3 regions of the Kitasatospora sp. NPDC057965 genome follow, and region 1 is predicted to be linked to each of the others. Evidence: riboswitches for the same ligand, from Rfam matches in the RefSeq annotation. Region 1 holds a riboswitch; each other region holds the start of a gene.
The links. Region 1 has a riboswitch for cyclic di-AMP ahead of ACFVVU_RS25665 (transglycosylase family protein). Riboswitches for the same ligand answer to the same signal wherever they lie in the genome.
Positions count from the first base shown of each region.

Region 2: it holds a riboswitch for cyclic di-AMP, as region 1 does, so the genes downstream of both, ACFVVU_RS25900 (peptidoglycan DD-metalloendopeptidase family protein) here and ACFVVU_RS25665 (transglycosylase family protein) in region 1, are expected to answer to the same signal.
Region 3: it holds a riboswitch for cyclic di-AMP, as region 1 does, so the genes downstream of both, ACFVVU_RS37505 (M23 family metallopeptidase) here and ACFVVU_RS25665 (transglycosylase family protein) in region 1, are expected to answer to the same signal.

Region 1 covers NZ_JBHVPZ010000020.1:156,680-161,871, reverse strand. The annotation lists gene ACFVVU_RS25670 (hypothetical protein) at 1-1,068, opposite strand, end outside; cyclic di-AMP (ydaO/yuaA leader) riboswitch at 1,374-1,500, shown strand; gene ACFVVU_RS25665 (transglycosylase family protein) at 1,487-2,680, shown strand; gene ACFVVU_RS25660 (hypothetical protein) at 2,864-3,064, shown strand; gene ACFVVU_RS25655 (LacI family DNA-binding transcriptional regulator) at 3,180-4,199, opposite strand; gene ACFVVU_RS25650 (alpha-amylase family glycosyl hydrolase) at 4,225-5,192, opposite strand, start outside.
Region 2 covers NZ_JBHVPZ010000021.1:37,357-42,548, reverse strand. The annotation lists gene ACFVVU_RS25915 (RidA family protein) at 1-29, shown strand, start outside; gene ACFVVU_RS25910 (DUF2470 domain-containing protein) at 178-948, shown strand; gene ACFVVU_RS25905 (APC family permease) at 986-2,548, opposite strand; gene ACFVVU_RS25900 (peptidoglycan DD-metalloendopeptidase family protein) at 2,969-3,952, opposite strand; cyclic di-AMP (ydaO/yuaA leader) riboswitch at 3,956-4,122, opposite strand; gene ACFVVU_RS25895 (MFS transporter) at 4,351-5,192, shown strand, end outside.
Region 3 covers NZ_JBHVPZ010000052.1:4,711-9,902, reverse strand. The annotation lists gene ACFVVU_RS37525 (sensor domain-containing protein) at 1-505, opposite strand, end outside; gene ACFVVU_RS37520 (GNAT family N-acetyltransferase) at 631-1,203, opposite strand; gene ACFVVU_RS37515 (hypothetical protein) at 1,247-2,203, shown strand; gene ACFVVU_RS37510 (hypothetical protein) at 2,388-2,837, shown strand; gene ACFVVU_RS37505 (M23 family metallopeptidase) at 2,913-3,782, opposite strand; cyclic di-AMP (ydaO/yuaA leader) riboswitch at 3,795-3,953, opposite strand; gene ACFVVU_RS37500 (YiaA/YiaB family inner membrane protein) at 4,197-4,487, shown strand; gene ACFVVU_RS37495 (alpha/beta fold hydrolase) at 4,610-5,192, shown strand, end outside.

The DNA.
Region 1 (5,192 bases):
GCGGGAGCTGGTGAGGTGGACGTGGCTGCGGCCCTTCGCGGTGCCCTCGACCCGGACGCTGCGGGTCAGGTTGAGCACCTCGGCGCCGACGGTGACGCCCCCTCCGGCGGCGACCTTCGGGTGGGGGTGCTTGAGCGGGGTCTCCAGGGTGACGGTGGTTCCGCTGACGGACCGGATGGTGACGAGGTCGTAGCGGTCGGCGAAGCCCTCCTGGTCGGGCGGGCCGGTCGGGGTGACGGCGAGTTCGTCGCCGGGCAGCCAGCCGGCGGGCGGGGCGGCCAGGGCGAGGGCGGTGTCGCCGGCCCTGAGCTCGCCCTCGGCGCGGACCCAGGCGGTCTTGGCGGCGCCGTCCAGCCGCAGGTAGCCCGCGCCGGTGACCCAGAGGCCGACGTCGGTGTCGACCACCTTCATGCCGTCGCCCTGGAAGCGCTTCTCGTCGACGCCGGGGAAGCGCAGGGTGTGGACGTGGGTGCCGTCGGGGGCGAGGGCGAGGGCGCCGCGGACCTCGACGTTGCCGGCGGCGGCGAGGGTGAGGGTGCGGTCGGCGGCGAAGGTGAGCGCGCCGCCGGGCTCGACCAGCAGGGAGCCGACCTCGGCGTCGGTGTCGAGCAGCACCCGGTCGGTGATCCGTACGGCGCCGCGCGGGCCGGGCGGGTTGCCGCCCCAGCCGGCCCGGTCCGACCAGCGGCGTCCGCCCTGGTCCACGGTGGGCGCGGGGGCGGGCTGTTCGGGGGCTCCGCCGACCGGCGGGCCGCTGCCGTCCGTCGGGGCGCCGCCGTGGCCGCCGTCGGGGCCCATCGGTCCAGCGGCCTCGGTCGGGGTCGTCCCGATGACGGCGGCCGGGGTGACGAGCCGGGTCTCGCCGGTCAGCGAGCGGCGCAGGACCTCCTCCCCGCTGATCGCCGCGAAGGCGGTGCCGACGGCGAGCCAGCGCAGTAATGCCCGGCGGGTCAGGTGAGTTCGGGTCGGTTCGGGTGGGATGTCCGCTCTGCGGTGCTTTGCCCTGCGATGCGCTCCAGCCGGCCGAACGGCCGGACGGGAGGCGTCCGGCTCCTCGTCGATGCCCATCGGTGCGTAGCCCTCTCCCCGGACGGCTGCGGCGTGCCGGCGTGCCGCCGACGCTCTGAAGCATAGGCAGTTGCATTGGCCGCGACCGGCGTTGCGGGAAATCGGTCATTTCTGATCATGAAGGGCGGCCATTCGGCCGGGATTTCGTAAACCGTGACGAGCGTCACACATGTTTGCGGTTTGAACGCGCCTCTGCTTAACGTGCTCCCCGTTCGTGGCCACACGGACCCAGTTCGTCCGCGACGCCGAGTCCTGCCGTCGGGCGCACTGGCAGCGCAATGCACCACGGCAGGAGCGGGGGAACCACAGGTAGTTCGCCCAGGACCGGTCCACGGACCGGCCCGGGGCTAGGGGTGAAGCCGCGTCCACAGCGCGGCCGGGCAACTCCAGCCCGAATCCGACAGCTCACCTCGCAGGCGTGGGAGAGGACCGCGTCTTCATGCTGCCCACCAACGGCACCCGACTGTCCGGCCGTACCCGTCGCGCGATCGCCACCCTCGGCGTCGCGGGCATCGGCCTCACCATCCCCTGCCTGACCGCCGGCACCGCCTCGGCCGCCTCCGTCGCCACCTGGGACAAGGTCGCCCAGTGCGAGAGCGGCGGCAACTGGAGCATCAACACCGGCAACGGCTTCTACGGCGGCCTCCAGTTCACCAACTCCACCTGGGCCTCGTTCGGCGGCACCGGCTACGCCGCGCGTGCCGACCTGGCCACCAAGGACCAGCAGATCGCGATCGCCGAGAAGGTCCTGGCCGTGCAGGGCCCCGGCGCCTGGCCGGTCTGCTCGGTCCAGGCCGGTCTGACCAAGGGCGGCGCCCCGGCCGCGGTGGACACCTCCTCCGCCGCCGCCACCACGCCGGCCGCCCAGACCCCGGCCCCGGCCGCCAAGCCCACCGAGAAGCCCGCCGCGGTCCCGCAGAGCCGGCAGTGGCGTCAGCAGGCCGGTCAGCAGGCCGCCGAGGACTACACCGTGGTCGCCGGCGACTGGCTGTCCACCATCGCCGACCGGCACCAGGTCCAGGGCGGCTGGCAGCGGCTGTACGAGCTCAACCGCGCCACCCTGACCGACGGCCCGCACGCCATCTACCCGGGCCAGCACCTGACCCTCGGCGAGCGCGCCACCGGCCAGGGCTTCGACTGGTTCAACCGCGACCAGGGCGGCGCCCAGGGCCAGGCCCAGACCCCGGCCACCCCGCCGGCGACCAAGCCCGCCGCGCAGGCCGGGACCCCGGCCCCCGCCCCGACCGCCACCGGCAGCATGGCCGCCGCCGTCGCCTTCGCCCAGTCGAAGGTCGGCCAGGCCTACGTCTACGGCGGCACCGGCAACGGCGGCTGGGACTGCTCCGGCCTCACCCAGGCCGCGCTGCGCGCCGCGGGCATCTCCGTCCCGCGTATCGCCGCCGACCAGGCCGCCGCGTCCACCCACGTCTCGCTGGACGCCCTCAAGGCCGGCGACCTGCTGTTCTGGTCCAACAACGGCAAGGACTCCGGCGTCTACCACGTCGCGCTCTACATCGGCGACGGCAAGTACGTCGAGGCCGCCAACCCGAGCTCGGGCGTGCGCGTCCAGACCGTCGCCAACTGGGCCCCGGACTTCGCCGGCCGGGTCTGACCCCGCCGCACCGTCACACCTGCCGCACCTGCCGCGCCGAAGCCCCCGGGGAGAGTCCTGCCGCTCCTCCCCGGGGGCTTCGGCCTGCGCGGACGCGCCGGGGCGGGTCCGGGCGCCGGACGGCCGTGGCCAAACGGGGCCGCGGCGGGCATGCTGCTGCCCTGCACCAGAGGAGGAGTCACCATGGCACAGGTCACCGTCTCGCTCGACGCCAATCTCGCGATCGACGTGATGATGCTGTCCGGCACCAGGAGCCCGCAGGACGCCGTCGAACTGATCCTCCGCGACTACCTGGAGCGGGGCCGGCGCACCGGGACCCGCACCGGCGACGCCGCCGACGGCCACCGGGTCTCCCAGGAGCGTCCGAACACCCAGGAGGGCTGAGCCCGGGAAGGCCGAGGAGCCCGGGACCCCCGAAGGACCCGGGCGCACCGAAGGGATCCGGGCACACCGAAGGGGCCCGGGAGCAGCCTGCTCCCGGGCCCTCTCCCGGGTCCGCTCAGCGCGCGCGGGCGCCGGTCGACCCGCGCATCACCAGCTCCGGCTGGAACATGAACTCCCCGCGCTGCGCGGCGTTCCCGCCGACCTCCTCCAGCAGCGCGTCCACCGCCGCGGTGGCCATCGCCTCCACCGGCTGGCGCACGGTGGTCAGCGGCGGCTCGGTGAAGGCGATCAGTGGCGAGTCGTCGAAGCCGACCACCGAGACGTCCTGCGGCACCGACAGACCCCGCTGCCGGACCGCGCGGATCGCGCCGAGCGCCATCATGTCGCTGCCGCAGACGATCGCCGTGCAGCCCTTGTCGAGCAGCGCCCCGGCCGCCGCGTGCCCGCCCTCCACGCTGAACAGCGTGTGGTGGACGAGCCCCTGCGCCTCCTGCGCCGTGTACCCCAGCACCTCGCGCATGGCCGCGGTGAAACCCTCGATCTTGCGCAGCACCGGCACGTACCGCTGCTGGCCGACCGCCAGGCCGATCCGCTCGTGGCCGAGTTCGGCCAGGTGCTGGACGGCCATCCACATCGCGGCCCGGTCGTCGGGCGAGATGAACGGCGCGTCGATCCGCTCGCTGTAGCCGTTGATCAGCACGAACGGCACCCCGCGTCCGGCCAGCCGGGCGTACCGGTCGTGGTCGGCGGTGGAGTCGGCGTGCAGACCGGAGACGAAGACGATGCCCGCCACGCCCCGGTCGACCAGCATCTCGACCAGTTCGTCCTCGGTCGAGCCGCCCGGCGTCTGGGTGCAGAGCACCGGCGTGAAGCCGTGCCGGCTGAGCGCCTGCTCGATCACCTGGGCCAGCGCCGGGAAGATCGGGTTGCTCAGCTCCGGGGTGATCAGCCCGATCAGTCCGGCGCTGCGCCGGCGCAGCCGGGTCGGCCGCTCGTAGCCGAGCACGTCCAGGGCCGCCAGCACGGTCTGCCGGGTGGTGGCCGAGACGTTGGCCTTGCCGTTGAGCACGCGGGAGACGGTGGCTTCGCTGACCCCCGCCTGCGCCGCGATGTCTGAGAGTCGCGCCGTAGTCACGGTTCCAGAGCCTATTGCAACCACGTCAGACCGCCCACCAGTCGGTGCTGTCCGCGGCGAGCACCGCCTCGCCGTCCGCCACCACCGGGTCGGCGTCGGCGGAGGTGAGCAGCAGCCGGCCGGGGGCCGGTATGCGCACCGGGGCTCCGGTGGTGTTGACGGTGCAGACGAAGGAGCCGCGGCGCAGCACCAGGGTGCCCTCGGGGCTGTCCAGCCACTCGACGTCGGTGCCGGCGCCGAGTTCGGGGCGGGCCCGGCGCAGGGCCAGCGCCGAGCGGTACAGCTCCAGGGTGGACGTCGGGTCGCCGGTCTGCGCCTCGACGCTGAGCGCGGCCCACTCGGCGGGCTGCGGCAGCCAGGACGGTCCGCCGGCGGTCGGGCCGAAGCCGTACGGGGCCTCGGTGCCGGACCACGGGATCGGGACGCGGCAGCCGTCGCGGTAGCCGTCCTGGCCGGCCTGGCGGAAGAACGACGGGTCCTGGCGGACCTCGTCGGGCAGGTCGGTGACGTCCGGCAGGCCGAGTTCCTCACCCTGGTAGACGTAGGCGGAGCCGGGCAGGGCGAGCATCAGCAGGGTGGCGGCGCGGGCGCGGCGCAGGCCGAGCGGGCGGTCGCCGGGGGTGCGGATCTGGGTGCCGAGGCCGGGCGGGTTGGCGAACCGGGTGGCGTGCCGGGTGACGTCGTGGTTGGAGAGCACCCAGGTGGTGGGGGCGTCGACCGGGCGCATCGAGTCGAGCGAGAGGTCGATCACCGCGCGCAGCTCGGCGGCGTCCCAGGAGGTGCCCAGGTACTGGAAGTTGAAGGCCTGGTGCAGTTCGTCGGGGCGCACGTAGTTGGCGGTGCGCTGGACGGTGGGGGTCCAGGCCTCGGCGACGCCGATCCGCTCGCCCGGGTACTCGTCGAGGATCGTGCGCCAGCTGCGGTAGACGGCGTGCACGCCGTCCTGGTCGAAGAAGGGCATGACGTCGTTGCCGAGCAGCTTGAGCTGGTCGG
Region 2 (5,192 bases), on a different contig from region 1:
AGATCGACGCCCAGGCGGTCGTCGGCTGACCCCGCCGTCACCGCCGAAGGGCCCGGACCTCGCGTCCGGGCCCTTCGCGTTTCCCGCCCGCCCGGTGCCTTGCCCTGCCATCTCCCACGTCATTAGGTTAGGCTCACCTAACCAAAAGCCAGGCAGTCAGCCGGAGGTCCCGAACCCATGAGCCCGCACCCCCTCGACGCCGCGACCACCCCGGCCGACGGGACCACCCCGTCCGACGGGACCGCCGAAGCGACCGCCACCGAGCCGAGCGCCGCCGACCGGATCGGCAGCCTGCTCACCGCCGCCTCCTCGGTCGCCCTCCGGGCCGACGGCGAGCACCACGAACTCACCACCCCCGTCTCGGTGCACGGCTCCCGGCTGCGGCTGCGCGCCCCGCTCGACGCCCCGCTCACCGTCGCCGCCGCCCGCGACCAGGACGGCCTCGCCGTCGTGCTCGACCTCACCGACATCGCCCCGGTGGCCGTCCGCGACCGGGTCCGCGGCCGTCTCACGCTGGCCGGCCGGCTCCACCTCGCCCACCTCGCCGACGACGGCCTCAGCGTCCACCTCCGCCTGGACGTCGCCCACGCGGTGCTCTCCACCCCGTACGGCACCTCCGCGATCACCGGCGCCGACCTCGCGGCCGCCACCCCCGACCCGCTCGCCCGCTTCGAGGCCGGCCTGCTCACCCACCTGGCCGACGGCCACCGGGACGCCCTCGACCTGCTCACCCGGCTGGTCGACCCGGCACTGCTCGCCGCGGGGCCCGCCGTCCGCCCGCTCGCCCTCGACCGGTACGGCCTGGTGCTGCGCCTGGACCACCCGCACGGTCACCGCGACGTCCGCCTGGCCTTCCCCGAACCCGCCCGCGACGCCGACGAGTTCGGCCACCGGGTGCACCAACTGGTGACCGCCGCCGAACAGGCGCTCCCCACCCGCCGCCACTGAGGCACCGACGTCCGAGCCGGCTTCCACTGACGAATCGTCACATCACCACCGGCGCCGCTTCGTCGGAGCGCTCCGCCGCGTCCGCCAGGACGATCCGCCCCATCCGGGCGTACCGGTCGGGACGGCGGGCGCGCATCCACAGCGCCAGCCCGATCCCGCCCAGGAAGGTGCCGATCACCAGGAACGGGATCAGCCGGAACAGCAGCGTGCCGGCGGCCGCACCGGCGGCGGCGTCCCGGTTGACCACCAGCAGGACCACCACCCCCGCCATCGCCACCCCGCCGACCAGCGGCGCCACCAGCGTCCGGAACCAGTGCCCGGTCCCCGGATGACGGCCCAGCACGTGGAAGTAGCCGACCACCGCGAACGAGCAGAGCGTCTGCACGATCAGGATCGCCATCGTCCCGAGCAGCGCCAGCAGGGTGTACAGATGCGCGTACGGGTCCATCCCGGCCACCAGGAACCCGGCCACCAACGCCGCCGCGATCACCGACTGGACCAGCGAGGCGACGTGCGGCGAGCCGTGCCGGGGGTGGGTGCGCCCGAGCGCCCGGTGGATGAACCCCTCGCGCCCGATCGCGTACAGGTACCGGGCCGCGCACTGGTGGAAGGCCATCGCGCAGGCGAAGGAGCCGCTCACCACCAGCCACCGGAAGACCGTGACCGCCCAGCCGCCGAGGTGCGCGCCGAGCGGGTCGAAGAACAGGCTGTTGCCGTCCTTGCCGGGGACCAGGCCGCCCGCGACGTCCACCGCGTGCCGCACGCCGTTGCCGGAGACGATCGTCCAGGACACCAGGACGTAGAGGAGACCGACCCCGACCACCGAGATCAGCGTCGCCCTGGGCACCACCCGCCCGGGGTCACGGGACTCCTCCCCGTACATCGCGGTGGACTCGAAGCCGACCCACGAGCAGAACGCGAAGAACAGGCCCAGCCCGGCACCCCCGGTCCCCGTGCCGTGCACACCGCGGAAGGCGTTCAGCGGATCGAGCGCCTCCCCGACGATCCCGTCCGGTCCGCCGCCGGTGAACAGCACCGCCAGCGCGACGGCGCCCAGCACGGCGATCTCCAGCACCAGCGCCACCCCGAGCACCCGGGCGGTCAGGTGCAGGTCGAACCAGGCCATCACCGCGATCACCAGCAGCCCCAGCGCCGCGTACCAGCCCCAGGGCAGTTCCACCCCCAGTTGCGCGGCGACCAGCCCGCGCAGCGCGTACGCGAAGAAGCCGATCACCGCCGCCTCGAAGACGATGTACGCGAGCACCGCCAGCAGCCCCGAGGCCATCCCGACGACCCGGCCGAGTCCGTGCGAGATGTAGCCGTAGAACGCCCCGGCGGCGGTGATGTGACGGGCCATCGCCACGTAGCCGACCGAGAAGACGGTGAGCACCAGGGTCGCGAGGACGTACGCGGCGGGCGCGCCGGCGCCGTTGCCCTGGCCGACGACGATCGGGAGGTTGCCGGTCATCGCGGTGATCGGCGCGGCCGTGGCGACCGCCATGAACACCACGCCCGTCAGGCCGACCGAGTCGGCCTTCAGCCGCTCCACCCCCGGGTCCCCGACCGCGTTCCCGACCGCGTTCCCGCGCTGGATGGCCATCCGGCCCCCTTCACCCGCCGTGCCCGTGCCGCCCGCCGGACCGGTCGGGCGATGCCAACCCGACAGCATCGGGGCGCGGCGCACCAGCCCGCAACACAGGGTGACCCGGCGTCACCAGCACCGGGTTGACGCCCTGTTCGACCACCGCCCGCCCCGTTCGACCGAACCCGGGCCGAACCCGGGCCGAACCCGGGCCGGACGCCGAACCACGACCGACGAGGCCCGCCGGTCCACAACGGCGGCCGGCCCGGCCCGCGAGAGAGGTCTCGCGAGCCGGGCCGGCCGGACGGGCGTGTCCCGCGCCCGTCGGTCCGCTTGAGGTGCGGCGATCACCCGGTCGAGCGGTCACCCGACATGACCATTCCGGGAGAGTCGTTTCGCCCCGCACCCAGCGGTGGCGGGTGTGATCCGACCCGGGGGTCAGATCGAGACGCCGTGCGCCCGCAGGTAGGCGATCGGGTCGATGTCCGAGCCGTACTCCGAGCCGGTGCGGATCTCGAAGTGCAGGTGCGGGCCGGTCACGTTGCCGGTGGCACCGGAGAGGCCGATCTGCTGGCCGACGGTGACGGTCTGGCCGATCTTGACGCCGATCGAGGACAGGTGCGCGTACTGGGCGTACTTGCCGTCGGCGAGCTTGATCTCGACCTCGTTGCCGTAGGCGCCGCCGTTGCCGGCCTTCACCACGGTGCCGTTGGCGACGGCGCGCAGCGGGGTGCCGGTGGAGGCGACGAAGTCGGCGCCGGTGTGGTGACCGGAGGACCACATCGAGCCGGCCACGCCGTAGGCGGTGCCGAGCTTCGGGTTGGCCACCGGGGAGGTGTAGCCGGAAGTGGCGGCGACGACCGGGGTCGCGACCACCGGGGCGGTGAGCGGCTGGACGGCGGGCTTGCCGACCGGGACGGCCGGGGTGGTGGCCGGGGCGGCCGGCTTGGTGGCCGGAGCAGCCGGCTTGGTGGCCGGGGCGGCGTGCTTCGCGGCCGGAGCGGCCGACTTGGCGGCCGGGGCGGTGTGCTTCACGGCCGGCTTGGTGGCCGGAGCCACCTTGGTGCCGAGCGCGAGCTTCTGGCCCGGGAAGATGAGGTTCGGGTTGGCGCCGACGACCGAGCGGTTGTGCTCGTACAGCGCCTGCCAGCCACCGTCGACGTGCTTCGCGGCGGCGATCTTCGACAGGGTGTCCCCGCCGACGACCTTGTAGCTCTCCTCGACCGGGGCGGCCGGGGTGCTCTCAGCAGCCGGGGCGGCAGCCTGGGCGGCCGGAGCGGCGGGCTTCGCGGCCGGGACCTCGTGGGCCTGGGCGGTGACGGTGGTCACCAGCGGGAGGGCGAAGGCGGCACCGGTGACGGCGGTGGCGATGCCGATGCGAGCGGCGCGGGGCAGGGCGATACGACGAGCCTGTGCGGGCATGCGAAAGGTCCTCTCCGACGCCTGCGAGGTGAGCTGTCGGGTTCGGGCTGGAGTTGCCCGGCCGCCGATAAAGGCGGCTTCACCCCAAGCCGGACCGCGGGAAATACCGGTCCGGCGACTTACCTGTGGGTCCCCCGCTCCTGCCGTACAGAGTTCGTTGCGTACCACCGGGCAGCGGCAGGACTAGGCGTTCCACCCGGTGGCCACCCGGGCTGACGCCGGGCGGTCGCTGAACTAAAACTCATCCGTTCGGGTGAAGCAATGTCGATCTACGCGACCCGGGACCAAAGTCCGCATTGCCGTGACGCTCCGCTCGGAATGCATGCACAGTACGCACACAATCCATTGACGGTGCGCATGTGATCCGCAACCCTGCGCCCATATGAAAACCAGTACGTATGCGATCACTCACGGAGCGGCCACCACCCGACACACCCCCGGTGACCCTTGTCACGTGGGCCCCACGGGACGCACCATGGGCCGTGGCCACCTCCGAGGCCGGCACCCTGCGGTTGGGCACCGCGCAGGGTCGCTGGGTAGTTCTGGCAACGGTGCTCGGCTCCAGCATGGCGATGCTCGACGGGACCGTCGTGAACGTCGCACTGCCCCGGATCGGCGCCGATCTCGGCGCCCAACTCGACGCCCTGCAATGGACGCTCAACGCCTATCTGCTCACCCTGGCGGGCCTGATCCTGCTCGGCGGCGCACTGGGCGACCGCTACGGACGGCGCCGGATCTTCCTGCTCGGCGTGGTCTGGTTCGCCGCCGCCTCCGCGGCCTGCGCCGCCGCACCGAACATCCAGGTGCTGATCATCGCGCGCGCCGTGCAGGGAATCGGCGGCGCACTGCTCACCCCCGGCTCGCTGGCGATGCTCCAGGCGGTCTTCCACCCGGACGACCGTTCGGCGGCCGTCGGCCTCTGGTCGGGGTTCGGCGGGGTGTCGGCGGCGGTCGGCCCGCTGCTCGGCGGCTGGCTGGTGGACGGCCCCGGCTGGCGGTGGATCTTCCTGCTGAACCTGCCGCTGGCGGCACTGGTGGTGGCGGTGTCCGCCCGGCACGTACCGGAGAGCCGGGACGAGTCCGCGACCGGCCGATTCGACGTGCTCGGCGCGGTGCTGGCCGCCCTGGCGCTGGGCGCCGTCACCTACGCGCTGACCGCCGCCGGGAAGGGGCTGTCCCCCGTGGTCTGGGTCACCGGGGCGGCGGGCCTGCTGCTCGGATACGCCTTCATCGCCGTCGA
Region 3 (5,192 bases), on a different contig from region 1:
CGAGCGTCCAGCCGACGCAGAGGAAGACCAGCGACACCGCCATGCTGAGGATCGCCCACGGCAGCATCACCACCTGGTGGAGCACGGCCTTCCAGCCGGCCGCGTCCGCGATGCGGGCGGTGATCGCGCCCCAGGCGCCCGGCCGGACGGCGCGGACCGGCGCCGGGGCGGGCACGTCCAGCGCGAGCAGGCCGCGCACCCGGGCCCGCTCCAGCCCGCCGAAGCCGCGGGCGGTGGCGGTCAGCGCGGCCAGCACCGGCAGGCCGAGCACGGTGACGACGGTGCCGAGGCCGAGCGAGAACAGCGCGACGGCGACGGCGAAGCCGACGACCGCCAGCGGCAGGCCGGTCAGCGTGTAGCCGATCTCGCGGTAGAAGTAGGAGGTGAACGGGGCCCGCCAGGCGTACGGCGGCTCCTCGATGCGGCGGGCGACGGTGCGGCGGTCGCCGCCGTCACGGCCGTCGTACGCGTCGTACTCGTCGCGCTGCATGCTGTGGGTGCTCATGGCCGGCTCTCGGTCCCTCGGGTCGGTCTCGGTTCGGGCTCGTGGGGTCTGTCCTGCTGACTCCCCGAGCCTGTCAGAGCGCGCGGCGGCGGAACATCCGGCTCCCCGGCGAACCGGGGGTGGGGTTATCCCCCGGTCACCGGCTCGTCGTCGGCGAGGAGCGCGTACTGGTAGGCGTCGCGCCAGCCGTCCCGGCGGCGGTAGTCGTGCCGGACCCGGCCCTCCAGCCGGAAGCCCGCCCTGGTCAGCACCCGGATCGAGGCGGCGTTGTCGACGTCCACCCGGGCCTCCAGCCGGTGCAGGCCGAGCGGGCCGAAGGCGAGGCCGCGCAGCAGGCCGACCAGCTCGCCCGCGTAACCGAGCCCCCAGACGTCACGGCGCAGGGCGTAGCCGAGGTGGGCGGCGTGGTGGGGGACGAGGCCGAGCGCGGCGTTGCCGATCGGGACGGCGCGGGCCGGGTCGTCGGCGTCGGCGAGCCGGGTGACGGCCAGCCGGTAGACCTCCCGGTGCTCCTTCTCCGCCTCCTCCACGAACTGGGCGACCTGGTCGGCGCAGGTCTCCGGATCCCACGGCGCGAAGGGGAGGTAACGGGTGGCCTCCGGGTCGCCGAACACCGCGTGCAGCGCGTCCACGTCCTCCGGCGTGTGGTGGAACTCGCGGACGGCCAGCCGGGGACCGGTGAGTCGGACGGGGACCATGGCTCCCGACCCTACCCCCGACCAGCGGTTACGGTTCGTGGTTATGGAAGACGAAGACCTGCGGCTCGCCCCGCGCACCAAGGCCGCCGAACTGCTCGCCTGGGCGGAGGCGGCGGGCCACCGGCCGGTCGCCGAGGCCCCGCTGCGGGCGGTGCTGGCGCTGCTGGAGCTGGGCGGGGGCAGGATGCACGACGGCTGGCCCGAACTGACCTCCGCCGCGGTGGAGCACCTGCTGTACGAGCGGCTGTACCTGTACGTCCAGCCGGAGCCGGGGCAGGACCCGCTGGCGTACGGCGCGGCGGTGCGGCTGCTGGTCGACCACCAGCGGGCGGCGAAGCGGCTGAACGCCAAGCGGCAGGAGCGGCTGCACGCCGAGGCCGAGTGGCAGGGCGAGGTGGCGGCCGGGCTGCTGCGCCGGGCGGACCTGGTGACCTGGCCCCGGCTGTACACGCTGCTGCTGCGCGCGGACGGGGTGGACACCGGCGACGAGGCGGCGGTGCGGGCCTGGCTGGAGGGGTTCCGGGAGCTGGCGCCGCAGGAGCGGTCGGCGGCCTTCGCGGCGCTGGAGGCGGACGGGCTGCTGGACCCGGTGGACGACGGGGGCTGGGACGGCGGGGCCCGGGCGCTGGCGGTCGGGATGGCCACCGACGGCGCGCGACGGCTGCTGGAGCAGGGGCTGATGCAGCGCAGCTACCGGAACCTGGCGGAGCTGACGGCGCTGGGCCGGCCGATGCCGGAGGAGCTGGCCGGGGACTTCGGGGCGTTCGAGGAGGCCGCGGTCGAGGTGGCGCTGGAGCTGGCCGGCGGGTGGACGGTGCCGGGGCTGCCGCGGCTGCTGGTGGAGGAGTTCCCGGAGCTGGCGCCGGAGCCGGGGCAAGCGGAGATCGACGCCTACCTGGCCGGGCTGGAGCCGGCGGAGGACCCCGAGGGATTCGAGGGATTCGAGGGATTCGAGGGGCCTGAGGGGCCAGAGGGGTACGAGGGACCCGAGGCGGAGTAGCGACGGCAGGGCACGGCCGTGGATTCGAGCCACCGAGCGGTCAATTCCGGTACTCCTCAAGGGATTCGGGGCCGGTCAGGAGTGATGGATCGGGTGCGGTGGAATCATCCGCCATGTGAAGCGTGACATATCACACGCGCTCCACTGCTCCTCCTGCCACCGTATTCGAAGGAGAGAAACCCTGATGAAGCGTTTCGTCGCGGTCCTGGCGGCCGGTACCGCGCTGTCCTCGCTCGGTTTCGCGGGTGCCACCCAGGCCACCGCGCAGACCACCGGCACGACGGCGGGCACCACGACCACCGCGACCACCACCTGTGCCGACGGCCCCGTCGGTGCACTCCGGAGCCAGGTCTGCGTCACGATCGACGGCACCGGCGTGACGGCCGGCGGCTACACCTCGCCGACCCGTTCCGACTGGACCGCGCAGTCCGCCTCGTACACCCTGACCCTCGGCGTCGTCGGCGGCGCCTCGCTCGGCACCGACACCGGGAGCGGCATCCTCCCGCCCGGCGGGCGCGGCTTCGGCTACCTGGCGGCCACCGCGCCGTGCGGCTCCACCGTCACGGCCACCCTCACGACCACCACCTGGGGCTACGGGGCGACCGCGACCGTCACCGCGCCCGTCACCTGCTGATCCGATCCCCGACAGCGCCCCGCCCCGCCGGATCACGTCCGGCGGGGCGGGGCGCTCAGGGTGTCCGCGGCGGCGTCAGGGGGTGACGCCGCGCTGCTCGAACCAGCTCTCCGGGTCGACGGGGGCGCCGCCACCGGGGCGGACCTCGACGTGCAGGTGCGGGCCGGTGACGTTGCCGGTCGCGCCGACCTTGCCGATCTGCTGACCGGGGACGACCTTGCCCGAGCCCTTGATGATCGAGGAGAGGTGGCAGTACCAGATCTCGGTGCCGTCGGGCAGGGTCTCGACGATCCGGTAGCCGTAGGCGCCCGCCCAGCCGGCCGAGGTGATGGTGCCCTGGCCGACCGCGTAGACCGGGGTGCCGGTGTCGGCGGCGAAGTCCAGGCCGGTGTGCAGGTGGGCCCAGTAGCGGGCGCTCTGGCCGTAGTGGGCCGAGAGGTTGTAGTCCCGCACCGGCAGCTTGATGGCGGCGAGCTTGGCCTTCTCCGCCTCCTCGGCGGCCCGCCTGGCCTCCTCCTGCTGGGCGACCTGGGCGGCGCGCTTGGCCTCGGCCTCCTGGGCGGCCTGGACGCGGGCGCTCTCCTCGGCCGCGGTGCGCTGACTGTCGGCCTGCTGCTGGATGCGGGCGGCGAGCGCGAGGCCGGGGTCGGCGGAGAGCGCGACCGGCAGTTCGTCGGGCGTCTCGACGGCGGGAGCGGCGGCCGGGGTGGCGGAGGCGAAGCCGGTGGCGCCCAGGGTGGCGGCGACGGCGGTGACGCCGAGCAGCGGAGCGGTGCCGCGGCCCTGCCGGGGCATCCGGTGCCGGCTGGTCTCGGCGGCCGGCGGAGCGGTCTCGTCGGCGGGGCCGCCGAACGGGCCCTGCCCGGTGAACGGGCCGGGGTGGTCGAGCAGCTGGGTACCGGCCGAGGAACCGGACGGATGTGCCGGGGTGTGCGTCGACGCCACGGAGGCGCGCTCCTTTCCTTCCTTCGCGCCTACCGGGTTAGCTGACGGGTTCGGAGCAGGAAGGTCTCCTACGGCTGGGCCTGGGCCCGGCCGATTCACCCCAAGGAACGTGGTTCCCCGGCTCCCTGGCCTGCCCGAAGGCCGGCCGGTGGGATTAGGCGACGGCGCACGGTGCCGTCTGGGTACGGCGTTGCGACCGCGCTGCGTTATCAAACGTTAATCCGAGAGGCCCCCGATTCCAAGCCATCCGTTGGTGACGACCGATACGGACCGGACACCACGCGGTCCGGTGGGCGATTTGGGACGTTTGATGACAACTGACACTACCGAACGTGTCAGGACGTCAACGAACGGCCCCTCACTTGAGTACGCCTACTCATGTGCGGCCGGGCTCCGCGCGGCCATCCTGACGCCATGAGCGCACCGATGCAGTCCCGCACCACGCCTGCGTACTACATCCAGGCCGTGCTGTCCTTCGCCCTCTCCGGCACCGCCCTCGGCGTCGGGATCGCCTTCCTCCCGGTGGAGCCGTGGACCCGGGCGTTCCTCGCCCTCGGCCTGCTCTACACGATCACCTCGACGTTCACCCTCTCCAAGGTGGTCCGGGACCGGCAGGAGACCTCCGAGCTGGTGACCCGGGTCGACCAGGCGCGGCTGGACAAGCTGCTGACCGAGCACGACCCGTTCAAGGTGGAAGGCGTCTGACCGGTCTCCACCGGCGGGGCCGGTCACACGGAGAACGACCGATAGCTTGACGGCTAAGGCTATTAGCCTTAGCTTTATGGCCATCGGCGCCTCGCCGACGATCCCGCCCCAGGAGGCTCCCCATGAACGGCACCCTCGCCCCCGTCACCCGCCACCTCGACCTGCCCGGCGGCCGGATCGCCTTCGACGACACCGAGCACGGCGAGGGCGTCCCGGTCGTCCTGCTCCCCGGGATGCTCGACAGCCGGGCCGCCTACCGCCACCTGCGCCCGCTGCTGGCCGCCGCCGGCCGCCGGGTGATCACCATGGACCTGCGCGGCTTCGGCGAGTCCTCGATCCTCTGGGACGACTACTCCCCCGCCGCGATAGCCGGCGACGTCCTCGCCCTGCTGGACCACCTGGGCATCGACCGGGCCGTGCTGGCGGGCAACTCCTACACCGGAGCCAGCGTCGTCAAGGCGGCCGGGGACGCCCCCGGGCGGGTCGCCGGCATCGTCCTGATCGACGCCTTCGTCGAGAACGTGCCGCCGGGCGCGCTGCAGCGCCTGGTGGTCGGCGCGATGGGCGCGCTGCTGGTGCGCTCGCCCGCGTTCTGGGGCCTCTACCACCGCAAGGCCGCCTACCCGGGGCCCAAGCCGGCCGACCACGAGGAGTACGTGGCCGGGCTGGTCGCCGCGATGCGCACCCCGGGCCGCCGGACCGCCA